4 regions of the Chryseobacterium sp. CFS2 genome follow, and region 1 is predicted to be linked to each of the others. Evidence: riboswitches for the same ligand, from Rfam matches in the RefSeq annotation. Region 1 holds a riboswitch; each other region holds the start of a gene.
What was found. A riboswitch is a leader RNA that binds a small molecule or an ion and turns the genes downstream of it on or off. The one in region 1 is predicted to bind cobalamin.
Positions count from the first base shown of each region.

Region 2: it holds a riboswitch for cobalamin, as region 1 does, so the genes downstream of both, ODR02_RS12610 (TonB-dependent receptor plug domain-containing protein) here and ODR02_RS02780 (T9SS type A sorting domain-containing protein) in region 1, are expected to answer to the same signal.
Region 3: it holds a riboswitch for cobalamin, as region 1 does, so the genes downstream of both, ODR02_RS04065 (TonB-dependent receptor plug domain-containing protein) here and ODR02_RS02780 (T9SS type A sorting domain-containing protein) in region 1, are expected to answer to the same signal.
Region 4: it holds a riboswitch for cobalamin, as region 1 does, so the genes downstream of both, metE (5-methyltetrahydropteroyltriglutamate--homocysteine S-methyltransferase) here and ODR02_RS02780 (T9SS type A sorting domain-containing protein) in region 1, are expected to answer to the same signal.

Region 1 covers NZ_JAZHQU010000001.1:630,199-638,044, forward strand. The annotation lists gene ODR02_RS02775 (esterase-like activity of phytase family protein) at 1-1,192, opposite strand, end outside; cobalamin riboswitch at 1,427-1,616, shown strand; gene ODR02_RS02780 (T9SS type A sorting domain-containing protein) at 1,681-2,787, shown strand; gene clpP (ATP-dependent Clp endopeptidase proteolytic subunit ClpP) at 3,115-3,801, opposite strand; gene dnaG (DNA primase) at 3,913-5,901, opposite strand; gene ODR02_RS02795 (hypothetical protein) at 6,027-6,347, opposite strand; gene tsaE (tRNA (adenosine(37)-N6)-threonylcarbamoyltransferase complex ATPase subunit type 1 TsaE) at 6,520-6,927, shown strand; gene ODR02_RS02805 (alanine dehydrogenase) at 6,995-7,846, shown strand, end outside.
Region 2 covers NZ_JAZHQU010000004.1:604,088-611,933, reverse strand. The annotation lists gene pafA (alkaline phosphatase PafA) at 1-572, shown strand, start outside; gene ODR02_RS12625 (tetratricopeptide repeat protein) at 634-1,767, opposite strand; gene ODR02_RS12620 (AraC family transcriptional regulator) at 1,764-3,392, opposite strand; gene ODR02_RS12615 (T9SS type A sorting domain-containing protein) at 3,547-4,860, shown strand; cobalamin riboswitch at 4,997-5,174, shown strand; gene ODR02_RS12610 (TonB-dependent receptor plug domain-containing protein) at 5,207-7,033, shown strand; gene ODR02_RS12605 (DUF5074 domain-containing protein) at 7,054-7,846, shown strand, end outside.
Region 3 covers NZ_JAZHQU010000002.1:133,982-141,827, reverse strand. The annotation lists gene ODR02_RS04105 (hypothetical protein) at 1-98, shown strand, start outside; gene ODR02_RS04100 (YHS domain-containing protein) at 272-547, shown strand; gene ODR02_RS04095 (SCO family protein) at 534-1,211, shown strand; gene ODR02_RS04090 (superoxide dismutase) at 1,398-2,072, shown strand; gene ODR02_RS04085 (hypothetical protein) at 2,077-2,445, shown strand; gene ODR02_RS04080 (MbnP family protein) at 2,634-3,464, shown strand; gene ODR02_RS04075 (cytochrome-c peroxidase) at 3,457-4,506, shown strand; gene ODR02_RS04070 (transporter) at 4,519-5,466, shown strand; cobalamin riboswitch at 5,559-5,743, shown strand; gene ODR02_RS04065 (TonB-dependent receptor plug domain-containing protein) at 5,853-7,846, shown strand, end outside.
Region 4 covers NZ_JAZHQU010000001.1:53,479-61,324, reverse strand. The annotation lists gene ODR02_RS00295 (hypothetical protein) at 1-154, shown strand, start outside; gene ODR02_RS00290 (sensor histidine kinase) at 221-1,243, shown strand; gene ODR02_RS00285 (LytR/AlgR family response regulator transcription factor) at 1,247-2,014, shown strand; gene ODR02_RS00280 (Lrp/AsnC family transcriptional regulator) at 2,033-2,494, opposite strand; cobalamin riboswitch at 2,690-2,875, shown strand; gene metE (5-methyltetrahydropteroyltriglutamate--homocysteine S-methyltransferase) at 3,054-5,357, shown strand; gene ODR02_RS00270 (helix-turn-helix domain-containing protein) at 5,517-6,314, opposite strand; gene ODR02_RS00265 (aldehyde dehydrogenase family protein) at 6,431-7,846, opposite strand.

The DNA of each region.
Region 1 (7,846 bases):
CGTTTCCATCATCCACTACTCCAAAATCATCATCATTGAAAACAGCAAGTTTATTATTTCCCAAATAAACGATCCCTTCAAACTTATCATGCTCATACCCCAGTTTTGCAACAAGATCAACAGCCAATGTTTTGGTCACAGCTTTTATTCCGGCAGTGGTAATTTCATCCCATGAGCACTGTTCCAAAGCTTTTCCATTCACTTTCATACCGTCCACAGCAGTAATATCTGTTCCGTTTACATCCGTTGCATTGCTCAGATTGATTCTGTATACTTTTTTAATTCCTCCCTGGGAACCAAAATTTCCGTCTCTTTCGATCACTAAAAATTCGTTGTTACTTAACGCCGTAATATCACAAACCGAATCCGAAGCACCTCCATCCTGTTTATATAAAAACTGCTTGGTCTGCCCTGTAATAATATCAAATGTGACAATTCTCGTTAAAGTAGTATTGGTTGCCAATGCCTTGCTTGGTACCAGCATCATCGACTGTATGGTTCCTACCAGCGTTCTTCCGTCCGGAGTAATACACAATCCTTCCATCCCTCTGTTGGCCCTTCTTTTGGCTAAAACGGCAGGTAGTTTTCTGGATCCGGTATTTACACCTATCGGGCTTATTCTTTCCATTTCTACTCCCTCTGCACTGTAATGCACAATATGCGGTCCGTATTCATCGGAAACCCAGAATGTACCGTCGGCTGCTGCTACAATACTTTCACTGTCAAGACCGTACTGATCAGTACCTAAAACATTTCCGGAAGCATCATAAGCAATTTCTCCTGTACTTCCCATTCCTACAGGATTTGGAAGACCTGTAATAGGTTGTCCTGATGGATTTTTAAGCTTAATATATTTGATAACCTCTACATTCCCGTCAGCATTAATTTTAAAATGCATAATCGTTGGCGTAAAGTTAGGTGCTAAGAACTTTTTTCCATTCTGGAAGTCGGTATTTGGACCTCTGTCTGTAATGACATAAAATTCACCTTTTCTTGTAGGGTGGGCTGCGGCTCCGGAACCAAATCCGCCGTTGATAACATCCACTCCGTTAATCGTAGCCAGTTTTGTAAATGGAAACTCCTGAGGAAGTTTGGAATAATTAATATCCTGATTCATTATTGTTGTGTCATCATCACTTTTACATGAGGCCAATACTGCCAGTACTCCAACAGACCATAGTAATTTTTTCATATGCTATTTTATGGCTGCGAATGTATAAACTGATTGTAAACTGATCTTGAATATAATGATAATTGTATTTTAACATTAGAATCTACAAAATGAATTGAATATAAACAGAAAAATTCAGGATTTAAAAATAAAACAATAACAATACAATCAAATCATTAAACAATATTAAAATCAATTTTTTAAGGATATCTGAAAAAAAATAATTCACAAAACAGACTCATCAATTTATATGATATATTTGCAGCGTTTTAAGGCTGAACAATGTTCATTAATAGGGAATCAGGTGAGAATACTATTCAAATCCTGAGCTGTACCCGCAACTGTAAACTGTTTAAACTTATAGCATAATAATCCACTGGAGGGAAATCCGGGAAGGAAGCTGTAAGATGTGAGCCAGGAGACCTGCCTTAGAATACTGACTTCAGAGAAAGAATTGTTTCTCCCCCTGAAGATAAGTTTCGGGAATAAAACTTTAAATTAATGATATCATGAGGAAAATTTATCTTTTTTTCTTACTGCTTTGTATACAGCTCTTGTCGGCCCAATTTACAGAAAACGACATTAAATTTTGGGTAGGAACCGGTTCTAAAAAGGCCTATTTCATTGCAGATTTTAATGACAGCAGTACTCCCAATTCTTATGCATGGGGATACCGTTTTGATGGCAATGATTTATTGATGGAAGATCTTATCAATGCAATTGTGGCAGCAGAACCCCAAATGAACGTTGATATTCCCACAGGATATCTTTCTATTCTTAATTATAACCATCATACATCCACCATTGATGACAGCTGGATAACATGGTCCGGATCCAGTGCATCCGGCATGACATGGAACAACGGTGTAGGCTATACTCCTTTAGCGGACGGAAAATGGTATGGAGTTTCATATGGCATTGATCATTATGACATCCCTCCTTCTCCTCCTGTTCCGGCTTATAGTTCTTCATGGTTTACTCCCTCTCAGGTTACTCATTGGGTAGGAACCGGAAATAATAAAAGTCTCATAGTTATTGATTTTGGGACAGACAATGCCAATGGAAATGCCAATTCTTTTGTTTTTGGAATTAAATATAACGGAAGTATAACTGCAGAGCAGGCTCTACAGCTGGTTCAGACTCAGATTTCCTATTTTAATTTTACATCAGCGAACAATCAGATTTCTAACTTATCATTAAATTCATTTACCGGGAATACTTCCGGATCGGACAGCTGGAAATTGTATAAAGGAAAAGATTTATCAAGCTGGCAAATGAAAGCAAATCTATCTCAGGTTCAGCTGAGCAATAACGATTGGTTAGGATTAAGCTTCGGACAAAGAAGACCATTTACTCCAACTGAAGCACAACTGACATTGGGTACTTCATCAGTTACAAAGAAAAAATTCGGCATTTATCCAAATCCGGCCAGTGATTTTATTCAGATTGAAACTGATGAGAAACTGAAAGAAGTGAATATTTATTCTGCTACAGGACAGAAAGTAAAGACTTCCCAGCTGGCGAAGGTTAATATTCAAGCCTTGCAGACAGGAGTTTATTTTGTTGAGATTAAAACCAATAGAGGTTCTGTGATATATAAGATTGTTAAAAAATAAAGAAAAGTGCCTAATTGTTATTTCTTAAAGAATGCGTGTAGAAAACCACCCCGTCAAAAATTCTTTGAATTTTCGCCACCCCTCCAAAGGATGGGAATTTTTACGTCTTTAATTGAAATCTGGTCTGGATTGTAGATTATTTCTGAAGTATTTCTTCATGAATAATTGCGGCTGGATTCCTACGGAATGACAAACTTTATGTATAAACCATCATTTCAATTGTGTCGTTCCGCAGGAATCCACCCAGTCAATACAGTTTAAATCTATAATAAACCGAACAAAAAAACCGCACCTATTGGGTGCGGTTTTTTATGATTTTACAATCAATTATTTTTTCTCTGTAGATCTTTGAAGAACCTCATCTACCATTCCGTAGCCTTTAGCTTCTTCAGAAGTCATCCAGTAATCTCTGTCAGAAGATTTCTCTACCCACTCGTAAGTTTGTCCTGAGTGATGACCGATGATTTCATAAAGCTCCTGTTTCAATTTCAACATCTCTCTTAAGTTGATCTCCATATCAGAAGCAACTCCCTGAGCACCTCCTGAAGGCTGGTGGATCATTACTCTTGAATGCTTAAGCGCAGAACGCTTTCCTTTTTCTCCGGCAACCAATAATACAGCTCCCATTGAAGCAGCCATCCCTGTACAGATTGTTGCTACATCCGGCTTAATGATCTGCATGGTGTCATAAATACCTAAACCTGCATATACGCTACCACCAGGAGAGTTGATGTAGATTTGAATATCTTTTGAAGGGTCTGCACTTTCTAAGAATAAAAGCTGTGCTGTAACGATGTTTGCTACCTGATCATCAATCCCTGTTCCCAGGAAGATAATTCTGTCCATCATCAAACGAGAGAAAACGTCCATTTGAGCAACGTTTAATCTTCTTTCTTCCATGATGTACGGAGTAAGATTCGTTGGGCCATACATTCCCATATACTGATCGGTAACCAAACCGTTGTTTCCTAAATGTTTTACAGAGAAATCTCTGAATTCTTTTTTAATGTCCATATTTCTATTATGTATTATTTTTAACTATTCTCGAAGTTTAAATTACAATATTTATTCCTAAAATTTTATAGGACTTTTTGTCACAGAATATCAAAAAAACTGACTTAAAAACTATCTTCTTCTATCTCCATAGATTCCTTTGATAGGCGAATATTCGATGATATTACTCAATCGCATTGAAGCTTGTTTCAATAAGGTGATTTTCTTGATAAGTTCATAGTACTTTACTTCATCAGTATCCCTGTACACATCCAGCTCCTTATCTGTTTCGGTGATTAAATAATCAATATATCTGTATTTATGCAATAAAACATCTCCCTTGATCTGATCTGCCACTTTATCCCCGTAATTAGGTGGATAAATATTTCTGGAAGCCCAGTTTTCAAGCTCATCCAACGGAATTAAAGCATCTACAACCTTCGTGGTAATCTCTTCATCCATAAAAGATACAAAAAAGTTTCCACTTCTCAACTCATCTTTTTGAATTCCTTCTCTCACCTGAGTGATAATGATTTCATTGCCTTTAACTAAAAATGCATACTGCTCTTCTTCAAAATGATGAAGTATTTCTTCAATTACTGTAATCTGATATTCTTCACCTTGTTCATTTCTACGTTTCAGAATAATATCCCCAAATGCCAGCATGTGTTCTACAAGCTTATTCTCCATGAACAATACATCATACAGAAAAGGATCTTCTTTTTCCTGATTCAAAGGAACAATCTCCATCTTGGGAGCGGCTGCTTTCTCCTTCTGCTGTTGCTGTACATGATGCGTCTGATTCTGCGTAATCTGCTTCTGAACATCCAGTTCATTGAAAAGACTCTGCTCGGAAAGTCCGAATTTGTTGGAAACCTCTTTAAGATACACCTCTCTTTTCAGGGCATTCTGTACAAAAGAAACAGATTTAACAATATCTCTGATGGCTTCAGCCTTTTTGATAGGATCATTTCCGATATCCTTTAAAAGAATTTCCGCTTTAAAGTCGATGAAATCCATCGCTTCATTTTCGATATACTTTTCAACGTATTCCTGCGGATGTTTTCTGGCAAAAGAATCCGGGTCATCTCCATCAGGGAAAAGTAACACACGGATATTCATTCCTTCAGTCAAAAGCATATCAATACTTCGGAAACTGGCTTTGATACCGGCATTATCACCATCAAAAAGAATGGTTACGTTTTCCGTAAGCCTCTTAATCAGTTTGATCTGCTCAGTAGTTAAAGACGTTCCGGAACTTGCCACCACATTTTCAATTCCGGACATGTGAAGTGAAATCACATCCATATATCCTTCCACCAAAAGACAGCCATTCTTTCTTGAAATGGCCTGTTTACTCTGGTTTAATCCATAAAGGACATTGGATTTATGATAGATCTCCGTTTCCGGCGAGTTGAGGTATTTTGCAGTCTTTACATTATTCTTAAGAATCCTTGCTCCAAAACCTAAAACCCTTCCTGAAAAACTATGTATCGGGAAAATAACCCTTTCCCTAAAACGGTCTACCCCTGCAGGTGTATTTTCAGGAAAAATAGAAAGTCCGGATTTTTCAAGAATTTCTTTGGTATATCCTTTTTCCAGTGCATACGCTGTGAAAGCATTCTTTTTCTCCGGAGAATATCCCAGCTGGAATTTTTTGATAATATCGTCCTTAAGCTCTCTTTCTTTAAAATAAGAAAGACCTATACTTCTCCCTTCATGATCATCCCAAAGAATCTCCTGAAAATAAGTATTGGCTACTTCATGAATCTTATACAACAGATCTTTTTCGGTCTGTGCATGTTTTGCTTCTTCAGAAATTTCACGCTGATCTTCCTCAATTTCAATTCCGTACTTTTTGGCAGCGTGGCGAAGTGCTTCAGGATAGGTAAAGTTCTCAATTTCCATAAGGAAAGAGATGGCCGTTCCTCCCTTTCCTGTTGAGAAATCTTTCCAGATCTGCTTACTTGGTGACACCACAAAACTTGGAGACTTTTCTTCATGAAACGGACTGAGTCCTTTAAAGTTAGACCCTGCTCTTTTCAACTGCACATATTCACCCACAATCTCTTCAACGCGGATTGTGGAGAATATCTTATCAATGGTCTGTTTGGAAATCATGCTGTAAAATTAAGTATTTTATGGAGAAGTTGGAAGGGTTCTAGGAAGAGAGTCGGAGGGTTTGAGAGTTTGGGAGTTTTGGGAGTCGTGTTGTGTTTGGTTTGAGAGTGTTCGAGATAAGAATTTCAACATTCGATTTGCCAAGTTTTGGGGTTTGAGAGTACGTATTGAGCTTCCAGCCTCCAGCTTCTGGCTTCCAGCTTGCAACCTCTCATTTCCAGATATACGAATTCGGTTTCAGATTTGTGATGTAGGTTTCGAGTTGATGGTTTTAGCATTTGAAGTAAGAGTTTCAAGATTCTATTTACCGAGCTTTGTGGGTTTGAGAGTACGAATTGAGCTTCCAGCCTCCAGCTTCTGGCTTCCAGCTTGCAACCTCTCATTTCCAGATATACGAATTCGGTTTCAGATTTGTGATGTAGGTGTCGAGTTGATAGTTTTAGCATTTGAAGTAAGAGTTTCAAGATTCTATTTACCGAGCTTTGTGGGTTTGAGAGTACGAATTGAGCTTCCAGCCTCCAGCTTCTGGCTTCCAGCTTATAATTTCTAATTTCTAGCTTCTAACCTCTCATTAAAGACTCATAAATCATTATTTTTGCAAAATAAATTTGGTAATATATGCAATTCACTATAGATAAAATTGAAGACTGGCAGGAAGTTGTCGACACCATCATTCCGGAATTAAAACATAATATCCTGTTACTAAAGGGAAATCTGGGAGCAGGAAAAACCACTTTCACTCAATTCCTGCTTAAAAGTATGGGCAGCAAGGATGAGGTAAACTCTCCTACCTACTCTATTGTGAATGAATACAATACGGAAAAAGGAAAAGTATACCATTTTGATCTTTACCGCTTGAAAAACATTGAAGAAGTGTATGATATCGGAATTGAAGAATACCTGGACAATTCTTTTTTATGCATCATCGAATGGCCGGAAGTGTATGAAGAGGAGCTTTACGGCCTTAACTACCACGCAATGAGTATTGTGAATACGGGTGAAAAAAGAGAAATTTCATTCGATTAAATATTATGTATCTTTGTTCATTAATTGAGTGTAAAAAACAATCTGTAAGACATAATTTAATTTAAGGATGAGTACAAATATTTTTACTCCTTTCACAGAAGAAGAATTAATGCCGAAAGAGGAAAAATTGGAGGTTATAAAAAAGGGAAAACAGTTCAGTATTGGTATTCCTAAAGAGACCTGTCTCAACGAAAGGAGAACCTGCATCACTCCTGACGCCGTACAGGTGTTGGTAGAGCACGGCCATGAGATCATTATAGAAGCCGGGGCCGGAGAAGGTTCATTTTTTACAGATTTACAGTATTCCGAATCTGGGGCGAAGATCACCAATGATCCTAAAGAAGCTTTCGGACAGGATCTTATCCTGAAGGTGAATCCACCTACAGAAGATGAGATTGAGTACATGAAACCGAATACTTATCTGGTTTCTGCACTTCAGATCAATCTCCGAGACAAGGATTATTTCTTAAAGCTTGCAGAGAAAAAAATAAATGCCATCGCTTTTGAATTTATCGTTGATGAATATAAGCAGCTGGCATTGGTAAGATTAGTAGGCGAAATTGCAGGAACTGTTTCTATCTTATATGCTTCGGAATTATTGGCCTTATCAAACGGATTAATGCTTGGAGGAATTACAGGAGTAAGACCTGCTGAAGTAGTAATCCTGGGAGCTGGTATTGTAGGGGAATTTGCTACAAAAGCAGCCATTGGTTTAGGAGCCAGCGTAAAGGTTTTTGACAACTCTTTATCCAAACTGAGAAGGCTTCATACAATTGTTGACAGCCGTGTTCCTACTTCCATTATAGATCCTAAAGAACTCAGCAAAAGCTTGAGACGTGCTGATGTAGTGATTGGAGCATTACCAAGATTAAATATGACTCCTATCGTTACCGAAGATATGGTCATGAAAATGAAAAAA
Region 2 (7,846 bases), on a different contig from region 1:
ATTCTGTAGGATTTCTTAAAGAACATAAAATCACTACAGGTTTCTTCGGGGAAGATGCTGAAAAGAATCTGAACCAAAAACTGAAAGATAAATTCGGAGCAGATAAATTGGTCAATGCCATTGATAACTACCAGGTTTATTTCGACAGAAAAGTATTGGCAGATAGCAAGCTTGAGTTGGATGACGTAAGAAACTTTGCCGTAAAAGAAATTGAGAAAGATCCTACTGTTTTATATGCTGTTTCTGTAGATAGAGTTCAGGAAGCGAGTATTCCGGAGCCAATTAAACAGAGAATTATCAATGGGATCAACAGACAGAGAAGCGGGGATATCCAGTTAATTTCTCACGATTCTATGCTTCCTCCATATTCTAAAACAGGAACTACACACAGTGTATGGAATTCTTATGACTCACATATTCCATTGATCTTTATGGGATGGGGCGTGAAACAAGGAGAAAGCAATAAAGAATATCACATGACAGATATTGCTCCTACTGTATCTTCTCTATTGAAAATTCAGTTCCCAAGTGGAAATGTAGGAAACCCGATCACTGAGGTTATTGGTAGATAAATTGAAAATTACAGATCATAAAAAAACATTCCTATCCGGAATGTTTTTTTATTTTCAGAGCTTATGATGTTCTTATCATTTGCTGTATCTCTTTCTGAAACTTTTTATTCTGTTTTCTGATTTTTATAATAAAGTATAAAAGGATAACGATAAAAATGCACCCCAGCAGAACAGATATAATTTTAATGTAGCGATAATAAGATTTCAGATCTTTACTTTTCAAAGCAGTTTCCTTATTGTGATTGTCAATCACCTGATTAATGGACTTCAGTTCATTCTGCTTTCTTTTGAAACGCATTTCCAGGTATTTTTTATTATACTGCTGATAGAGATTTTGCTGTCCCATAGCAAGATAATTATCAGCCAATTCTTTGTAAAGTCCTTCATTCAGAATAATATCTCCGGTATTTTTACAAAGGCTTTCAGCTTTTAGTAAAAGGCTTATGGCAGATTGATTTTCATGTTTTTGTTTATGGATTTCAGCAATTCCTTTCAGGGCAAAAGCTTCCAGACTTTTAGCATAATTCTTTCGGGCGAAGGCGATAGATTGTAAAAAAGCTTCCTGTGCTTTGTCAATTTGATTGAGATTAAGATAGCAATGCCCAATATTGTAATACACCACACTCATATTGGAATAAGTAGTTTTCTTCACGGGAACCTTTTCATAACTTTGTATAGAAATCAGAAATTTTTCCAATGCAATTTCTGAATTGGACTGGCTTTTATAAATCATTCCTCTTATGGCGTAGCTTGCAGCCGTCTCACTATATCTTTCTGGATTTTTGGCCGGAATTTTTGCAATATACTGGTCAGCTTCATTCAATGTTTCAAGACTTTTGCTGAAAAGTTCCATTTGCTGATACTGTATAGCCACTGAGATCAGTACTCCTGACTGGCTTTTGGGATCATTGGTTTTCTGGGAAAGTTCCTTTGCTTTTAAAATATATTTTAACGATTCTTCAAAGTTCCTTTTAGCAATATTGGCTGTGGAAAGAAGCATATAAAGATTAATAGAGGTCTTTACATCATGAGATTTCTTTAATAATTGTTCCCCAATTCTAATGGTATTATCAGGGTTGTCATAAATTTCAAGTTTAGCCTTTTTTATTAAGACACTGTCTGGTGTCTTTTGTGCTTTCGTAAAAATATAAAAAGCTATCAGCAGCAGTGATAGTATTTTTAAAAATAGTTTCATACGGCTTTAGTTTTACTGATTTCCTGAATATAGGCATTGGGAGACATTCCGGTGACGGATTTGAAAACAGTTGTGAAGGCACTGTGGGATGAAAATCCTGAATACTCTGCAAGGTAGCTCACTTTATAGTTAAGAAAAGCTGTATCACTTCTTAATAACTGTACAATGTGATTGATCCTTAGTTTGTTAATGTATCCGTTGAAGTTTTTTTCTTTATTATTGATAACTTCGGATAAGTACTTTGTATTGATTTCCATTTGTGAAGAAAGCATAGACAGTGACATATTTTTATTCAGATAGCGGTCAGATTTTTCAAATTCTTCAAGCTTTTGGAGGATTTCATCTTCTTTTTCCCTGGAGATTTTGGTAGGTCCGGAATCTTTTGCTGCTGCAGGAGTTTTGCTTATTAAATTAGGTTGAGGTTTCTGGCTGATCTGCTTTTCAAAGAAATCAAATTGCCTTTTTAAATCTTTATTTTTGCTTGTAATGAGTAAAAAATAGGTAAGCAGAGCTATAACAATTAAAGATAAAACGATAATCAAAAACAGGGAAGACCTGAGTGATATTTGTTTTTGAAATTCAATGTTTTTATTCTGGTTGGTCTCAACGAGTTTCACAAGATACCGTATTCCTTCTTTCGAACTTACATCTGTTTTTGTTTTTAAGTCAGTATAAAGTTTATTGTATTGATGGTATTTTGCATCATTATGAATAGCGTAGTAATTACGAGCCAGTGATTCGTAAATTTTAATTTTTAAATTGTTAAAAGGAAGGTTTTCAATCAATGCAAGCCCGGTTTCCAGCTTTTCAATAGCTGTTGTATAATCCTGTTTCTGGAAATAATACTGAGATAAGTTCTCATAAGCCAGCCCTAGCAGAAAAGGTTTGTTTTTCTGATGTTCAAGATCTGAAATGACACTTTCTATAAGGGATTTATATTCAGGGAGTTTATTTTGCTTCAGTAGGTATGAAGACTGGAAAATCCTGTTTTCGATTTTTAAGATTTTCTTCTCTTCATTATGACCTCTGAGGTATTGATTGCTTTTATCAAGGTTTTTCAATGCTGTTGGATAATCCCTGTTGATTCCGGAGTTCAAAGCCTGAAGCTGATACAGTTTTGCGGTAGTGACTTTTAAAGTCGGATCATTACTTTTAAGGAGCTTCTGATCAGATAAAAGATGAGAAATAATTCTTTTTGACTGGTTGTACAACCCCAGATTCTGATACTGATCCGCAAGATTATAATCACTGAAGACCTGCCTATCATAGGAAAGATCATTTGCCAGATTATTATCCTCTTTTTGAGCAAAAATATTCACAGACTGTACATAATCGCCCTTCATGGCAAAAGCTTGTGAAATAATATTTTGAAGCACAATTTTGTGTTCCGTATTCTGATCACTAACCAGAATTCCCTGGGTATAACTGATGCATTCGTCAGAATTCTGATAGAGCTTGAGAAATGCCTTATCGGCTAAAATAGTAAAGTCCGGACCGGACTGCCCATAGATACAATAAGAGCTGTAAATAAAAATAAACAGGAATGTTTTTCTGCTGTTTTGAAATAATTTTTGTTCTGGTAATTTGTTTTTTGTGTTTTTTTGAATAGTTCTGGTAAAATCCATATTCAAAATGTTGTTTTGTATCTGTTTGTTTATGAGTGTTTTAAAAATTAAATTCTTTTGAAATTCACGAATTATGAAAGCCTATTTCTTTGGATAGGCTAAATATTGTATTAATATTGTTTCCACCAATTCGAAACGCTAAATATAATAAAATATGAAAAATTTTTACAGAATGTCAATGAAAATATTGACGGCTTGTATTTTCCTAAAATTTTGTTTTGCAGAAGCGCAGCTTACTGTAATAGGTTTAGGAAATTATAATGTAGGTGCAGTTTCTGATAATGGAATAGTAAGTATGCATACCAGCGCAGGAGGAATTTATAAATGGAATGCAGCAGGAGGACTTGTACAGATAGGTTCTATTTCAAACGGATATCCGGCTGCAGGAAGAACTATTGTTTCGAATGACGGAACTAAAATATCATCTTCCATTACCAATACTGCAACAGGATTTAATGAAATATCAACGTATGATGTTGCTGCTGCCACTTGGGTAAACCGGGGCGGACTTGTTCCTACCGGATGGGACGGAAGTGTAAGCTCTACCTGGGGAATGACTACCAACGGAAATACAATTGTAGGGCTGGGGTTTCTTACTGCCGCGAATGCCCACGCTGTGAAATGGGATGAAGTGAACGGAATGGTAGATCTTGGAAGTATTGTTTCCGGACGCAGTTCAAGAGCAAATGCAATTAATGCAGCAGGAACAGTAATTGTGGGATGGCAGGATGAATCAAACGGTACGAGAAGCGGTGCAAAATGGCAGGATGGAGTAGAAAGTTTTATTACTGATAATAACGGGAATAATGTAGGGGAAGCAGGAGGGATTTCTGCAGACGGAAATACCATCATAGGAGCTGCAAATCCTAATCCCTATGTTTGGAATACTGTAAGCGGGCTCACGTATATCACCCATCCTAATGCTTCTTTCAGTTTCAAAGGGGGTGCAACAGGAATTTCTGCTGATGGGAAAAAAGTTATCGGATATTACAGAGCATTTGGTGCTCCTCCCATGTCCGGAGAAGGTTTTATCTGGACTTCTGCTACCGGAAGGATTAATCTGAATGATTATGCAGCATCCTTAGGAATTGCAACGAATGGGGTAACCATGGGACTTCCTCTGGCTATTTCACAGGATGGAAAGAAAATTGCAGGTTCAGGAACAAATGCTTCAGGTCAGATGATCGCTTTTTATCTGGATACTTCTGAATTTTTATCCGTCAATGACGCTGTAAAAGAGAAAAGCAGCATAGGTATTTATCCTAATCCAGTTGCTGATATTCTATATTTTAAAGGAACAGGAAAAATAGAGAACGCAGAAATTTATAATATGGTTGGACAAAGGGTGAAATCATTCAATGCTGTAGAAGGACAGATTGATGTTTCATCCTTATCAAAAGGAGATTATATTTTACAATACTCTGTGAAAGGAGGTAAAAAAGAGACTTATAAACTGATTAAAAAGTAACATATATAAATAGTAAAGTAGTGGGATGAATGGCTGTTTTCAATATTGAAAGCAGCTGTTCTTTTTTTGTTTCACCTCATAAGAAGACCTGCTTTTTAAGCATAAGTATGGTTTTGGGCGAATACATATAAAAAACTATCTTTGCAAAAATTTTGGTTTCCAGTATTTTGGAATGAAAAGGGAATCGGGTGTAACTCCCGGACTGTCCCCGCAACTGTAAATCGCAACAAAAGTTTCTGCAAAAAACCACTGTATAAAAACGGGAAGGAGCAGAATGCGAAAGTCAGGAGACCTGCCGGAATTATAATTAAAAAACATATTGCTTTCGGAGGAAAAGTAAAAAAGTATGGATATAAAAAGATCTTTAGTACTGCTTTTTTCATCGTATGGTTGCTTTCTTTTTGGACAAGAGAAAACCATCGATACTATTTATGTTTTCGACAACCAGATGAACAGGGTTAAACTTTTTCATCCTGTAAAAATAATTTCGGAGGAAGATGCCGAGAAAAACTCCAGTAATCTTTCGGAGCTTCTGAGATTTCAGTCGCAGGTTTTTATTAAAGAAAATGGTCGTGGTGCTGTTTCTTCACCTTCATTCAGAGGAACTACCGCTCAGCAGACAGCATTTGTATGGAATGGGATTAATATCAATTCCAGTTTTCTGGGACAGGGAGATATCAATAATATTGCTTTGTTCGGCTATGATCAGATCGGTATAAAAGCCGGTGGCGGAAGTGTGGTGTATGGAAGTGGTGCTATCGGAGGAAGTATTCACCTGAATAATACCCTTGATTTTAATAAAGGCTTCCATGGTTCTTTATTTTCAGAAGTTGCTTCTTTTAATACCTATAATAATTTTGTAAAAGGTTCTTACAGTAATGAAAGGTTCAGTTTTAAAGCTTCCGGAAATTATTCTGTAAGTGAAAATGATTATCAGGTAAGCGATCTGAACTATATTAACCGAAACGGAAATTATTACAATACTACGTTCAATGCAGGAGCTTCCTACAAGATAACGAATGATCATAAAATTTCATGGCAGAGCCAGTTTTTTGATTCTTCACAGCATTATCCTGTGTATGAAGAAACAGGAACAAAGACAAAATATAAGACTCAAAGTGTAAGAAGTCTTCTTTCGTGGGACTGGAACAAAACAAATTTCAGCAACTCCTTTAAAGCAGCGTATACGGAAGAAAACTTTCAGTATTTCGGTTCACTAAATCAACCTAAATCCAGTGGTGGAACCGGGAAAAATTATATCTTCAAAAATGATTTCAATTATTTCCTGAATTCAAAATGGAATTTTAATCTTATCGGAGAATTTCAGATCAATAAAGGAGAAGGGTACGCGAGTGGAATATCTGATGTAAGCAGAAATATCGGCTCAATTTCAGGATTGTTGAGGTATTTTGCTACGAAAGACCTGCGTTTTGAAGGTGGATTTAAGAAAGATTTTGTGGAAGATGTGAAGTCTCCTTTTATGTATTCATTCTCCGGAAAATGGAGTGCCTTGAAATGGTATGATGTGAGTCTTAACGTATCAAAGAATTTCAGATATCCGTCATTTAATGATATTTATTATGAACCGGGAGGAAATAAAGATCTGAGACCCGAAACTTCTACTCAGTTTGATATGACAAATGAGTTCAAAATGGGAGATTTCAAACTTACTTTGTCTCCTTATTATATGAATGTGACGGATCTTATTGTATGGCTTCCCACTGCTTTAGGCTACTGGCAGGCATCCAATATCAATAAATTTGAATCTTACGGGCTGGAATCCCAGTTGTCTTTCAGTAAACAGTTTGGGAATCATAAATTCAGAGCAAATGCAGGATACTATTATGCAAAATCTATTGATAAAGAAACGAAGATGCAGAGACCTTACGTTCCCATGCACAGAGGGACGGCGAATATAGATTATGAATATGGCTTCTTTAAATTTTTCGCACAGGGACTGCTGAATGGTATTACCTACACGACAAGTGATGAAAAAAGATCAGATGCCATAGATCCTTATTTTCTTTTAAATATGGGTGTTTCTGCAACCTTAGCCAAAAAATATACTTTAGGGTTTAAAGTGAATAATCTAACCAATACATACTATAAAACCGTTGCTTTCTATCCTTTACCGAAAAGAAACTATAGTGTGTATGCAGCAATAAATTTTTAACAAATAAAATTGAATAAATTATGAAAATAACTAAACTTTTAACTGTACTCTTTGCAGTGGTATTATTGTTTAATATCTCTTCATGTACAAATGGTTCTGACGAAATTGAAATCTCTCCGATCACTTATCAGAACGGATATTTTATCTCTAATGAAGGGAATTTTAACAGCCAGGGAGCTAAAGTAACATTCCTGACAAGAGATTTAAGCCTGAAGCAGGATGATGTGTACGGTTATAACAATAAAGAAATCCTTGGTGATGTTCTTCAAACGATTGGTCTTAACGGAAATAAGGCTTATCTTGTGATCAATAACTCAAACAAAATTGTTGTTGTAGACCGTTATACGTTCAAGAAGTTAGCAGTAATTACTGATCAGCTTGATAATCCAAGAGGAATTACTTTTGCGAATGACTTTATCTACGTTTCCAATACCAATTTCACAGCCAATACGAAAAGTGTAACGAAATATAAAGCTTCTGACTATTCATTTGTAAGTAAAATCAGTATGACTGACGTTTCTGATAAAACAGTAGAAGCAGGAGGAAATGTTTTTGTACAAAATGCTTCATCAGGATTTGGAAATAAGATTACTTATATCAATACTTCCAATGACAATAAAACTGAAATTACCGTTCCGAATGGTCAGATTGGAAATACAGTGTCTTATAAATCCAATGTTTACACAATTTCTTCAACAGCTACAGATTCTTACATCTATAAAATTTCAAGTACAGGAACTCTTACACCAGTAATTACACTAACAGGAATTCCTAGTGCAACCAACCTTCAGATTGATAACGATAAATTATACT
Region 3 (7,846 bases), on a different contig from region 1:
TCAACCCGGAATTGATTACTGAGATTCCTGATTCAAGTTACTTTAATTCTCATTCTTCAGAATATTTTTCCAGGATTTTCCATCCTCCATTAGCTTAATTTTATTTTAAACTATATTTTTAGTTTATAAATTGGAGGTGCTGAAACTTTCAATTAAAAGTCATTACTACACTTTGCATCATTAAATTTGGGGTTTAATTTCCCACAATTTATAACGCTGTGCTTTGTGTTCTAAGTTAATTTATCATTATTAATTTCAATTTAACATTAAAATGAAATCTCCTCTTATTTTGACGGCAATACTGTCAATATCATTATTGTCGTGTGCCAAGGAAACGCCTCAGGTAAAGCATGCAAGCCACATGGATTCTTCCGGAAAGAAAATAGAAAATGTACAGGTCGTCAATGAAGAAGACCCGATCTGCCACATGAAAACGGCCGGATCTATGAAAGATACAGCGGTATATAAAAATAAAACGTACGGTTTTTGTAGTGTTTACTGCAAAGATGAATTCAAAAAAAGCCCTGAGAAATATGCCCAAAAATAACAAGACCAATAATAAAAGTAAAGTGATCATACCCATTGTGGTTTTTGCATTGCTTTTCCTGGGAATCGGTGTCGGAATGGGGTATTTTAAAAAGAGCCTTTATACCGTAATGAAAGTTCCGGATTTTGAACTGACAGATCAGAACAGTAAAAAAATCACCAATAAAGATATGCTGGGAAAGGTCTATCTCGTAGAATTTTTCTTCAGTAAATGTCCTACAATATGTCCGGTGATGAATACCAATATGAAGGCTATTCAGAATCAGATCGATGATCCGAATTTTGGTATTATCTCCATCAGCATTGATCCGGAAAATGATACTCCATCAGCACTGAAAGAACATGCCCAAAGAATAGGAGCCAAGTCTCCAAACTGGCATTTCCTGACCGGAGACCGTACCTATATTGGTGATCTCGCGGATAAATTTAATATCTATGTGGGGGACAAAGAAGATGAAGGAGAAAGCCTGAACCACAGCGGAATGATCGCCCTGGTAGATCAGGATGGAAATATCAGATGCAGATACAATAAAGAAAATATGCCTATTCTGTATTATTCAGGATTGAATTATGAAGATCCGGAAGGTAAAACACCTATGCTGACCGGAAAATACCATCCGGACAGAGAAATTCTGATTGAGGATATTAAGAAATTATTGAAATAAGGGAGATGGGAGCACGAAGCTGGAAGCTGGAAGTTCTTCCAGACGATAAAGCTATAGCGGTTTTTAGATCGCTATAGAAGTAAATAGAAGTTGAAGGATTTATACTTTAATGCCAATTACTTCCAGCCTCCATCTCCCATCTTCCAGCTTAGCAAAAAACATTGTTCAACCATAAACAAAAACATTATGAAGATTTTGAAAATAGCTGCTGTAACTGCAGTTTTCGCGGCCCAGTTTACACTGGCTCAGTTTAAGCAGACTCCTTTACCATACGCTTATAATGCTTTGGAAGGGAATATTGATGCCCAAACGATGGAAATTCATTATTCAAAACATGCGGCAGCGTATGTCGCTAATCTGAATAAAGCAATTACAGGAACTCCACAGGAAAAAGAAACGTTGTTTCAGATTCTTTCCAATGTTTCAAAACTGCCCGCTGCAGTAAGAAATAATGCAGGAGGACATTACAATCACGAACTGTTCTGGACGGTTCTTACTCCTCAGAAGAATACACAGCCTTCTGCAAAATTGGTAAAAGCCATCACTGAAACTTTTGGAAGTATGGATGCTTTTAAAGAAAAAATGGCTAAAGCAGGAGCAGACCGTTTTGGATCAGGATGGGCATGGCTTTCCGTAGATAAAAATGGAAAATTGTTCGTTTCTTCAACCCCTAACCAGGACAATCCTTTGATGGATGTGGTGGAAGAGAAGGGAACTCCTATCTTCGGAATTGATGTCTGGGAACATGCGTACTATTTGAAATATCAGAATAAAAGAGCAGACTATCTTACCGCGATCTGGAACGTTACCAACTGGAAAGAAATCAGCAGAAGATATGACGAAGCTTTAAGCAAGAAATAATCTGATGAAATTATTTTACAGCATACTTTTTACTTTTTACATGGTGCTAAGACCTTTAGTGCCTGTGATAGAGTATGCTGTAAATTATGATTATATCGTTAAAGTTCTCTGTATTAATAAATCCAGGCCAGAGGTTCACTGTAACGGAAAGTGTTACCTGAGTAAAGAATTGGCTAAAACCAATGATTCAGAATCTTCACCTTTTCAGAAACTCAAAAGCTCAGGACCTAAACTCCTTGATACCTATATTCTGCCTGAAACTGCAGAGATCATTACTGCTGAAAAACAACCGTTTTTCAATTTCAACTTCACTTATGAAACAGCCTATTCTTTTCTGTTTCTTACCCATATTTTCAAACCACCGGTTTTTTAAGTTAAACGATCACTATTCAACCACAAAAGTCACAAAAGCACAGATAAATAAAAATGCTTAAGTGTTCTTATTGTGCATAAAAATTACCACTTGATATACCTTAAGTGTAAGAGCTTTGGTGCCTTTTGTGGTAAAAAAAAGAATGTCTTCACATTCAACAATTATCATTCAACTTAAAAAAATCAACAATGAAAATTTATAAATTTTTATCACTATTCTTTATTGCCTTTACTTTATTCTCTTTTGTAGCCTGCGAAAACAGCAGAGATGATGAAAATCCACAGGATACTACGCCCGGAAAACTTCAGATTAAATTTGAAAACGGATTTAATAATGTAGGAGATATTGTCCTGAATCAAACGGTTCAGACTTCTTCTAATGGACAGAAACATAATTTTTCTGCTTTAAAATATGTAATCAGTAACATTTCCCTGATAGACGAGAACGGGAATGAATTTAAATACAATGAAAACAACCCTGATAAAGGTGCTTTCATCGTGGATCAGGCTGATGCGGTAGCCGGAATTATATACCTCAACCTGGAGGGTATTCCGAAAAATAATTATAAAAAAATAAAATTCGGATTAGGAATCAGCCAGAAAGCTTACTTATTGGGACAGGACGGTCAAGCTGAATTCTGGACAAAAGCCAAGCAGAAAGGGATGTCATGGTCATGGGCAGCCGGATATGTTTTTGTAAAACTGGAAGGAAAGTATGGAGCAGATTCTCCATCAAAGGAATTCATGAATCATACAGGAAATATGGGAAATACTACGGAAAATAATACCCCTGATCTTTATCGTGAAATTACTTTGAATCTTCCAACAACAGCCAGAGTAACAGGACAAATTCGCCCTTCTGTTCATATTCTGGCAGATCTGAATCAGTTTTTGAGTGGAGATAAAGCGCTTACCCTTACCGCAACTAATGATATGCTGATGGGTTCAAATCAACATCTGGTAGACGTTACCAATAACCTTACAAAAATGTTTAAAGTAGATCACGTTCATAATGATTAATTTTTTTGTAAAAACAATACTGGTTCTGGGTGTATTTCTGCTGAGTTGTATTTCCTGTTCAGATGAGGTGATACAGCCGCTGGAAAATGATGAAGCATATAATCTGCAGTTTCCTTCTTATTTCCCTGAAATGACTTTTGATAAATCAACGAATCCGGTGACAAAAAACGGTGTAGAATTGGGAAGAAAATTATTCTACGAAGGAAAGCTTTCCCGGAATAATACCATTTCATGCGGTTTCTGCCATATTCAGGAAAACGCTTTTACCCATCATGGGCATACTGTAAGCCATGGGGTAGATGACAGAATTGGAATCCGAAATGCTCCACCCATTCAGAATATGGCCTTTTTGAAAAGATATATGTGGGACGGTGTCATTCATAATCTTAATGAACAGCCCATCAGCCCTATTACAGACATCAATGAAATGGACAGTTCTATACCGGAAGCTATTTCAAAAATAAAAGATGACCAGAAGTATAAAAAACTTTTCAGGGAAGCTTATGGAGATGAAACGATTACAGGAGAAGGAATTCTAAAAGCGCTGTCACAGTTTATGGCTTCACTGATTTCTGCAGATTCAAAATATGACAGATTCAGACAAGGAAAAGAGCAGCTAACTTCAACAGAATCTCAGGGAATGGCTTTGTTCGGTCAGAAATGTGCCTCTTGTCATAGTGGAGAATTATTTACCGATGAAAGTTTCCGCAATACAGGAATGTATTATAACACCGAGTTCAAAGATGCAGGACGCTACAGAGTTACTCTTAATCAGGTAGATTGGATGAAATTCCGTGTTCCGAGTCTGAGAAATGTAGAATATACAGCACCTTATATGCATGACGGAAGATTTTACACCTTAGAGGCGGTACTTAATTTCTATTCTGATCAGGTAGAAGATAATCCCAATCTGGATTCGCAGCTGAAACAGAATGGGCATATAGGTATTGCTATGAACAGTCAGGAAAAACAGTCGATCATTGCATTCCTGAAAACATTATCAGATAAAAGTTTTATATCCAATCCAAAATTTGCAGAATAATTTATAGAAAACATGAAGAAGATTATAGTAATAATAAGTTTAATCCTGTTTGGGCAATATCAGGCAAAAACCATCAGAGATAGCGCATATATAGCTCCGGACAGCTTTAGCAGATTTGATTTTGATGATGATTGTGATGCCTGTGGCTGTGCTGCAGGAAACGGTTCTTCCGGCTTTGAGTCTTTATTGAATCCACAGTTTATCGGAATCAAATACTTTGCCCAGCATTACAAAGCAAAAGAAAACCTATTTGTGAAAGATCTTACACAGGATCAGTATTTCAATACCTTACAGCTTTGGGGAAAGATTCCTTTAACTAAAAAACTGAGTGTATATGCAAGTCTGCCATTCCATTTCCATGAAAAGAAAACCCAACAGGGAGATATCAAAATCAATGGAATCGGGGATCTTAACCTGATGGGAATTTATCAGCTGATGAGTTCTAAAGATAATTTTCACCACTTAAGCGGAGGGTTGGGTGTGAAAATCCCTTTGGGGAAATTCGATGAGAAAGGAGCTTCCGGCGTTAATCCGAGTTTTCAGCTGGGAACCGGAAGCTGGGATTATCAGGCCGCTTTGAATTATAAGTTTCAGAAAAATAAAGTGGCTGTGTTGGTGAATACAGATTATACCATCAAAACGGAGAATAAGAAAAATTACCGATTTGGAAACCAATGGAATTATGCTGCAACAGGTTTTTATCAGGTTGCGGGGAATGAAAAATCTATTTTTTCTGTAAAAACGGGAGTTCAGGGAGAGGTTTATGCTCAGAATAAACAGTTCAATGAAGCCTTGCCTAATACTGCAGGAAGTGCTTTGTATGGGAAATTGGGTTTTGAAGCTTCTTACAAAAGGCTGAGTTTGGGAAGTGAACTCATGCTTCCTATGTATACCCATCTGGCAGGAGGTGATATCGAAGCAAAATCAAGATTCAGTATTTTCCTGAATATTGGAATTTAAATAAAAACCCTTTTGAAAATCATGTTAAAGCTCCTTCGGGAGCTTTAATTGTTTATGAATCATTATTTTAATTGGGGGTTAGGAATAATTTTTTATCTTTGCCGGAATTTGGTGAGCCCTAAAAAGCTCTTAAAAGGGAATCCGGTGAAAATCCGGAACAGACCCGCTGCTGTAAGCTCCACACCAAGGTTTTTGAAGAATATATCCACTGTTTTTTAATGGGAAGGATTTCAAAAATGGAGTAAGTCAGAAGACCTGCCAGAAAATAATCGTTTGACGCTTTCGTGGAATAAAGCTTAGGACATCAATGATTCTGTGCAGTGACAGCTGTGCTTTGTCGTTGCTTTCTTATATCCATTAGCGTCTTCATTATCCTAAATGAGCTAATGGCGGCAAAACAAACTACTTCTGCAATTCATAAAGCTGTTTTCACAATACTGGTGATCACATCTCAACTTTTATATTCTCAAAAAAAGAAAAATGACACTCTGAAGGAGGAATCCATCAAGGCGATTAGTCTTTATAAAAAGAATTTTAAAGAAATTATTCCGGCACAAACCCTGCAAGGTGAGCAGCTGGAAAGACTGAACAGCCATTCAGTTGCTGATGCTTTGCGGTATTTTTCCGGAGTTCAGATCAAAGATTATGGAGGGTTAGGTGGTTTGAAAACCATTAATATCCGCAGTATGGGAAGCCAGCATGTAGGTGTTTTCTATGATGGAATTCAATTGGGAAATGCTCAAAACGGGCTGGTAGATCTCGGGAGATATTCATTAGATGATCTGGAAGAAATATCATTGTATAACGGGCAGAAAAGTGAAATTTTCCAACCTGCAAAAGACTTTGGCTCTTCGGGATCGATCTATCTGCAGCCCAAGACACCCGTATTTAAAGGAACAAGAAAAACCAATCTCGTTATAAGAGCAAAAAGTGCGTCCATTGATCTTTTCAATCCATCATTCCGTTTGGAACAAAAAATATCAGACAGAGTTTCTGCCAGTTTCAGTGGAGAATTCATGCAGAGTGACGGGATTTACAGATTTCGGTATGCCAAGAAATATCCCGATGGCCAGCAGGCTTATGATACCATCGCAAAGAGACAGGATTCAGATATCAGGGCAAAACGTTTTGAAACGTCTATCAATGGCACTTTAAATAACGGAAGCTGGAATATCCGTGGCTACGGTTATATTTCAAACCGTGGGATGCCGGCCCCTATTGTTAACGGCCGTTTTGGTGGAAGAGGAGCGAGACTTTCTGACGAAAATTATTTTGTACAGGCCAATCTGAGAAAAAAACTGTTCCCAAAATTTGAAACACAGCTGAAAGCAAAATTCGCCTACGATTATACTCATTTCATGGATACGGTTCGTTCGCAGTCTATTATTCATACCGATAATACCTATATCCAAAGAGAGCTCTATCTTTCCTCATCCAATATCTATTCTATCACACCCAATTGGGATGTGAGTCTGAGCGGAGATTTTCAATATAATAATCTTGATGCTAATCTTGATAACTTTTCTTATCCTACACGCTATACCACATTGGTGGCATTGGCAACAACCTATCAGTGGAACAGGTTCAAAATTCTGGGAAGCCTTTTAGGAACTTTTACGTTTGAAGAAGTAAGAAAAAACAAAAGACCCGGAGACAGCAGAGAATGGACACCAGCCGTATTTATGAGTTATCAGCCTGAGATCATTCCTGAGCTTACACTTAGAGCTTTCTATAAACGAATTTTCCGACTTCCCACTTTCAATGATTTATATTATACCAATATCGGAAATACCTATCTGAAACCGGAATTTACCAATCAGTATGACGTAGGATTTACTTATCAGAAGAATTATACCAACCATTTCTTTAAAAGCTTTTATGCTAAAGTAGATGGTTACTACAACAAAGTACAGGATAAAATTGTAGCGGCCCCTAATGGAAGTATGTTCCGCTGGCTGATGATGAATCTTGGAATGGTTGAAATCATTGGAGCGGATGTGAATATTCAGACTGAAATGCAATTAGGAAAGGTAAAGCTAAGGCCATTGCTCTCTTACACGTATCAAAGCGCAAGAGATATAAGTGATCCGGAAGATACCTTTTATCGTAATCAGATTCCTTATACCCCATGGCATAGCGGATCATTCAGTTTGATGGCAGATTATAAAGACTGGAGTTTCAATTACAGTGCGATGTATGTAGGAGAAAGATATGATGTGAATCAGGACAATATTCAATACAATTATGTGCAGCCCTGGTACACTCACGATCTGTCTGTTCAGAAAAAATTCAATTGGGCGAATCACCAATTTAAAGTGAGCCTTGAGATGAATAATATTTTCAATCAATACTATGATGTTGTCATCAATTATCCGATGCC
Region 4 (7,846 bases), 580 kb from region 1:
AAAAACCAAAGATGAACATAACGGACTGTTCTTATTTGACAGTAAGGGGAAGCCAAGAGCCAGATTCTGTGTTGATAAAAATAATGAAGCAAAACTAGACTTTTTAGATGATAACGGAAATGTTACCTCATCATTTCCCGAAAAGAAAAAATAATAATACAAAAAACAGCCCTGTAAAAATATAGGGCTATTTTTGCAAAAATAACCTCTTATAAAACTGATGAAAACCATTTTGAAACAGATGCATCAAAACAGATACTTCCTTCTGTTCATTCTGTTGTTTGCCTATGTACAGTCTATTCACACCCGTATAGGAATAAGACGAACACTGGACTGGTATATTTTCACTCCTGAAGCGGCAGTTGTTACCCTTATTAGTGCCTGTATCCTGTTTTTTGTCATTGATTTTTTCATTAAAAACTGGCAAAAGTCATCAACGTTTAGTGTAGCAGAAATGCTGAAAATATTCAGTTTTTCCCTATTAACCTACCTTTTGGTGATGAAAATAATTGGTTTTTTGATTGCTGTTGCTTTTGGAAAAGTGGAGAAAAATTTCAATCAGGAAGTTGTTATTCTTTCTACCTTTTCAGATTTGATAGGAGGGTTTATTTATGGAAGTTTTTTCCTCGCATACCGTTACTACAAAAAGAATACGGAATATCAGAAACAATTGGCTCTTTATGATCATGCCCTGTCTGAAAGTAAAATTAATCAACTGAAAACACAGCTTAATCCTCATTTTTTATTCAATAATCTCAACATTCTGGATCAGTTAATAGAAGAAGACAAATACAAAGCATCGGATTTCCTCAATGAATTTGCAGAGATATACCGTTATGTTTTAGAGGTTTCTGATAAAAAGACCGTGTTTGTAGAAGAAGAACTGGCATTTGCAGAGAAATATTTTAATCTGATACAGTATAAATATGGAAGTGCTTATTCATTAAAAATAAATCATATCAGATCATCAGGGAGGATCATTCCGCTTTCCCTGCAATTGCTGCTTGAAAACGCCGTTCAGCATAATCTGGGAACAGCTGTAAATCCTGTTTTGATCACCGTAGAAATAGATAAAGAAATCACCGTTTCCAATACCAGAATACCCAAGCGAAACAGTAAAAAGACTTCAGGAAGAGCACTCAGTAATCTTAAGGAGCAATATACGCTGTTAACGGATCGGCAGGTAGAAATTATAAAAACAGAAACAGAATTTTCAGTAGTCATTCCCATAATTCCAGCATAAAATATGATAAAAGTTGTAATCATCGAAGACGAAATTCCGGCAAGAAACAAATTAAAACGTTTCATCAGCGAGCTGGAAAGACCCGTGGAAATTGTTTCGGAAATAAGTACTGTAGAAGAAGCCATTGCTTTTCTTAAAAACTCAACGGTTGACCTGATTTTTTCTGATATTGAATTATTAGATGGAAATGCCTTTGAAATCTATGATCAGGTGAATATTTCATGTCCGGTTATCTTCACTACCGCGTATGACAGTTTCTGGATGAATGCTTTTGAAAGCAACGGGATTGAATATCTTTTAAAACCATTTTCGCAGAGCCGTTTTCAAAAGGCTTGGGATAAATTTATTCTATTGGGAAATACAGCATCAGAGCCGGAGGATGTTTGGGTAAAACTTCAGCAAATACTAAATAACAGCCCTGTGGAGAAAAGCTATAAGAAACGATTTTCGGTCAGCTCACATCAGGGAATCTATTTTATCAATACGGAAGACATTACTTTCTTTGAAGCGGAAGAAGGGATTGTCTTTGCTTTTGATACAACAGGAAAAAAACACCTGTTGAATGAATCTACTCTGAAAGAAATTGAAACCCAGCTCAATGCTTCAGATTTTTTCAGGATCAACCGCAGTGCACTCGTCCAGAAAAAGCATATTGAAAGAATAGAACGTTACAATAAGAATACACTTTCCGCCCAGATAAAAGGTCAGAAAGATCATCTTATTACAAGCCAGAGCAATACATCTGCTTTCAGAAAATGGATTGAAGAATAAAACCGGTTTCCTGTTCAATTAAATGGTAAGTCCATGGTTGTTTTTCACTTCAGCCATGACAAATGTACTGTGGGTACTCCCGATGGAATCTACAGATCCCAGTTTATTAAATACGAAATCCTGGTAATGTTTCATATCTCTTACCTGAACTTTCAGAAGGAAATCAAAATCTCCGGAAATATTGTAGCATTCGGCAACTTCTTCAATCTCCAGAATTTCTTTTACAAAGTCATAGCCTACAGATCTGTCGTGAATTTTAAGCTTGATTTGGCAGAAAACGGTAAATCCACGGTTGAGTTTTTCAGCATCCAGAACGGCTGCATATCTTTTAACAAACCCTTCCTGTTCCAGCCTTTTTACTCTTTCAAAAACCGGTGAAGTAGAAAGGTTCACTTCTTTAGCAAGTTCTTTAACGGTCAGTTTGGCATTTTTCTGGAGCAGCCTGAGCAGCTGTAAATCCTTGTCATCGAGTTGTTCCACAGAATATTATTCTTTTAAATGATTAAAACAATCAAATATATAGAATTATATGCTTTTATTTTTATTTTTAAAAGTTTATTTTGCTTAATTTTTACTTATTTATTGTGCTTTTATTCTGTATTGCTAATTTTACACAAAATTAAAAACTTTTACTGGAAGCAATTGTTAAAGGTAAAAGTACAGTTCTTTATAGATACTTCATCAAACAGGAAAGGTTTTACTTAAGGTAGATTAATAGGGAATCGTGTGCAAATCACGAGCTGTCGCGCAACTGTAAGTAACACACCAAAAGTTTCTGTCTTTGTATATCCACTGCCAAAAGCGGGAAGGATGACGGAAACTGTTACAAGTCAGGAGACCTGCCTTTACTGAATTGACAATGCTTTCGCGGGCTGAAGCTTTTGGGTCATACAGATGATAGATCAGATTCATGTATTTTTCTTTCTGAAGGAAATGCACTGTCTGCTATGTCATTACTTTCCTGAAACTTTTTCCGCTAAAACATAACGAAGCATTTTAAAGCACTTTCCTATTAAGTTTAATTAAAAAGTTTAAAAAAATGCAAACTCACATTCTGGGCTATCCGCGTATTGGTAGCAAAAGAGAACTCAAAAAAGCCTGCGAACAATATTGGTCAGGTAAAATTCTTTTGGAAGAACTTCTGAATACAGGGAGAACTCTCTGTAATCAAAACTGGAATATTCAGAAAGAAGCCGGCATAGATCTTATCCCGTGCAACGATTTTTCCTATTATGATCAGGTATTGGATATGAGCCTTGTAGTAGGAGCAATTCCTTCACGTTACCATGAGGTGGTGCTTAAAAAGAACAACTCTGAGCTGGATCTTTATTTCGCGATGGCAAGAGGATACCAGAAAGAAGGGTTGGACATTACAGCAATGGAAATGACCAAGTGGTTTGATACCAACTATCACTACATTGTCCCGGAATTTTATAAAAACCAGCAATTTAAATTAAGCTCAGATAAAATTTTCAATGAATTTTCCGGAGCGAAACAGGCGGGTATCAATGCAAAACCTGTAATTATAGGGCTTGTTACTTATCTGTTATTAGGAAAAGAAAAAGAAGAAGGATTTGATAAACTGGATCTGGCTGGAAATCTTCTTTCTGTATATACGGAAATTTTAACCAAACTTCAGGAGCAGGGTGCTGAATGGATTCAGTTTGATGAACCTTTTCTGGCTCTGGATTTAACTGAGAAAGCAAAAGAAACCTATCTTTCTGTGTATTCAGAAATAAGAAACCGTTTCCCGAAACTGAAATTCATTGTTGCCACTTATTTCGACGGATTAAAAGATAATGCATCGCTTGCTGTTTCACTTCCGGTGAATAGTTTGCATATCGATTTGGTTAGAAATCCGGAACAATTGGATGATATTCTGAATCGTATTCCGGAAAACCTAAGTCTTTCGTTAGGAGTAATTGATGGCAGAAATATCTGGAAAAATGATTTTGAAAAGTCATTGTCTTTCATCAGAAAAGCTGTTGACAAATTAGGCTCTGAAAGGATTTTGATTGCACCGTCATGTTCATTGCTTCATTCTCCTTGCGATCTTGATTTTGAAACGAACCTTAACCCTGAGATTAAAAACTGGCTTGCTTTTGCTAAACAGAAAGTAGAAGAAGTGGTGACGCTTAAAGAACTGGTATCAGGAACGGAAAAAGAACACATTCTTGAGGTATTTGAAGAAAATAAAAAAGCCATTGAAAGCAGAAGAACCTCTTCTCTTATCCACAATGATCAGGTAAAACAAAGATCAAATGCGGTCACTGAAAAGGACGCACAAAGAATAAATGCCTTCAAAACCCGTAAAGAAGAACAGCAGCAAGTCCTGCAGCTTCCTTTGTTTCCCACTACAACAATCGGGTCATTCCCGCAGACAACAGAGGTAAGAAGCTGGAGAGCTAAATTCAAAAAAGGAGAACTTACCGCGGAGCAATACGATATTTTATTAAAAGAAGAAACTCAGAGAACCATTCGCTGGCAGGAAGACATCGGCATTGATGTATTGGTGCATGGAGAATTTGAGCGTAATGATATGGTGGAATATTTTGGAGAACAGCTGGAAGGATTTGTGTTCACCAAAAACGGATGGGTACAGAGCTACGGAAGCCGTTGTGTAAAACCTCCTGTGATCTTTGGTGATGTTTCCCGCCCGACTCCTATGACGGTGTATTGGTCTCAGTATGCCCAATCTCAAACGGAAAAATGGGTAAAAGGAATGTTGACGGGTCCTGTGACGATTTTACAGTGGTCTTTTGTACGTGATGATCAGCCTCGTTCAGAAACGTGCAAGCAGATTGCGCTGGCAATCCGTGATGAAGTAGTGGATCTGGAAAAAGCCGGAATCAGAATTATTCAGATTGATGAACCTGCTATCAGAGAAGGGCTTCCTTTAAGAAAAGCAGACTGGCAGAATTATCTGAAATGGGCGGTTGAAGCTTTCAGAATTTCAGCAAGTGGAGTGGAAGATGCTACACAAATTCATACCCATATGTGTTATTCAGAATTCAATGATATTATTGAAAATATTGCGGATATGGATGCAGACGTGATTACTATAGAATGCTCCCGTTCTCAGATGGAACTGCTGAATGCCTTTGCAGATTTTAAATATCCGAATGAAATTGGTCCCGGAGTATATGATATCCACTCACCAAGGGTTCCGTCAAAAGAAGAAATGATTGAACTGTTGAGAAAAGCACAAAACGTAATTCCTGCCAACCAGCTTTGGGTAAACCCGGACTGCGGACTGAAAACAAGACACTGGGAAGAAACAGAAAAAGCTTTAATAGCAATGGTAGCTGCCGCTAAAGAAGCCTCAGTAGAATATGCACTTTAAAAAACTTTAAAATAATTAGATTCAATAATTCAGGTCGTGTCATGATTTTATGGCACGATCTGTTTCTTTTTAAAGGGTTAAAATGGGAGTGAGAGATACGAATCCATTCATTTTTATATTCTATTTTTGCATCCGGTTATATTTTAAAAGAGATCTAAGTTATTTGGCCTGTAATGTACTGGGTGGATAGCCAAACTGTTTTTTAAATGCAAAAGAGAAATGGGATAAATTTTCAAACCCCAGATCCAGATAGATGTCAGAAACTGATCTGCCTTTTTGGGTAAGCAAAAAATGAGCTTCTTTCAGTCTTCGAAGCTGCAGCCATTGTCTTGGAGGAATTCCAAAAATCTTTTGAAAATCTCTTTTAAATGCAGACAGGCTTCTTCCCGTTAAATAAGCAAAACGCTCTACATTGACATTGAAATGAAAATTTTTATTCATAAAAGCTTCGATATCTATTTTATAAGGTTCAGAAAAATCGAATAAAATATCCTTAAGGCCGGGATCATGATTAAGCATGAGAAGTAAAGCTTCCTTTTGTTTGAGACGCAGAAGCTCTGTGGAAGAAGGAAGATTCTCATAAGCGAGCAGAGAATACATAAAGGCTGTTAATGCCTTTTGATCCGGTTTTATGAAGGCCGGGATATTATCTTTTTTCTCTGCCTGATATCCGTATTCACGGCTGAAATCACGTAAGATGGCTTCGTCAAAATAAATGGTTACAGTTCTTATTTCACCGTCTTTAGGTGGATATTTTGCAAATTTTAATAAACGGTTTTTCCTTGCAGAGTAGAGTTCTCCTTCTTTAAATATCGTCTTTGTAATCCCGTCATTCAGCTCCATTTCTCCGGAAAGAACAAGTCCCAGACTGTGAATCCGTGAAAACTGTTCACCTTCCCTGAATTCTGAAAAATGACAGGAATAATTGATGGGTAAAGGAATAGTATTTTCGCTCATAGCTCACGCGGATATTTCTGGATGGATTCTTCTTCAAACTTACAAAACTTTTTTAGGATCATAGAATCTTCACAGCAAAACGATCCTGAGAACATTCTGCTGTGAAGAAAATACCATTAGGAAAGGATGGCTTTAGGTTCTAAATAGGCTTCCAGCCCAAATACACCATACTCACGTCCGATACCGCTCTGTTTAAAGCCTCCGAAAGGGGCATAAGGATCATGGGCAAACCCGTTAATACAGATTCTTCCGGCATCAATCTGTGCTGCCACACGCTCCGCATGCTCTTTGTCGGCAGAACTGATGTAAGCTGCCAGGCCATAAGTGGTATCATTGGCAATAGCAATGGCTTCTTCTTCATTAGTGTAAGGAATAATGGATAGGACAGGTCCGAAAATTTCCTCCTGTGCAATACGCATATCATTACGAACATTGGTAAAGATGGTTGCCTTTACGAAATTACCGTTTTCAAGACCTTCCGGTTTCCCTTCACCACCAGCGAGAAGAGTAGCACCTTCTTCCTGTCCAAGGCGGATATAACTTTGTACTCTGTCAAATTGTTTAGCGCTTACCATTGGCCCTACAAGAGTATCTTCTTCATTGGGATTTCCTACTTTTACCTGTTGTACCGCTTTTTTAGCAAGTTCATTCACTTCATCCAGCTTATTTTTTGGAACAAGCAATCGGGTAGGAGCAATACATGCCTGCCCATTGTTCATATACGCCCCGAAAACAGCCATAGGAATTGCTTTATCAAAATCAGCATCTTCAAGGATAATATTAGGAGACTTTCCGCCGAGTTCTAAGGTGACTCTTTTCATGGTATCAACCGCTCCTTTGGCAATTGCTTTTCCTGTAAGGGTGGATCCGGTGAAAGATATTTTAGCAATATCCGGATGCTGGGTGATTTCATTTCCCACTACATTTCCTAATCCGTTTACAATATTGAATACGCCCTCTGGTAGCCCTGCTTCATGAAAACATTCAGTAAGAACCTGGGTTTGCACAGCACTCATTTCACTAGGTTTGATAACGGCTGTACATCCGGCAGCAATGGCGGTAGCCAGTTTATTACAGATGAAGCTGTTGCTGGCATTCCATGGAGTAATGATTCCTACAACACCCAAAGATTCAAAACGGACTTTAGAATTTCCGACTGTTTTTTCAAAGTCATAAGATTCCAGAGTGGTAATAGTGCTGGTAAAAGCTGATATGGCATTCTGAAGACTCATTCTGCAGAATTGTAATGTTCCTCCGTATTCATTCACCATGACGGATACAAGCTCATCTTCACGTTTGCTTACTGCTTCATGCAGTTTTTTAAGAAAACAGATACGTTCTTCTTTCGTTGTTTTTGAAAATGTAGCAAAGGCTTTTTTTGCTACGGCGATGGCCATTCTGGTGTCTTCTTCATTTCCCAAAACTACCTCTCCGGTTTTTTGATTGGTAGAAGGATTTATAAGATCAAAAGTTTCTGTTCCTTTTGGCGTAACAAATTCGCCGTTGATGTAAATTTTATTTATCTGTATCAT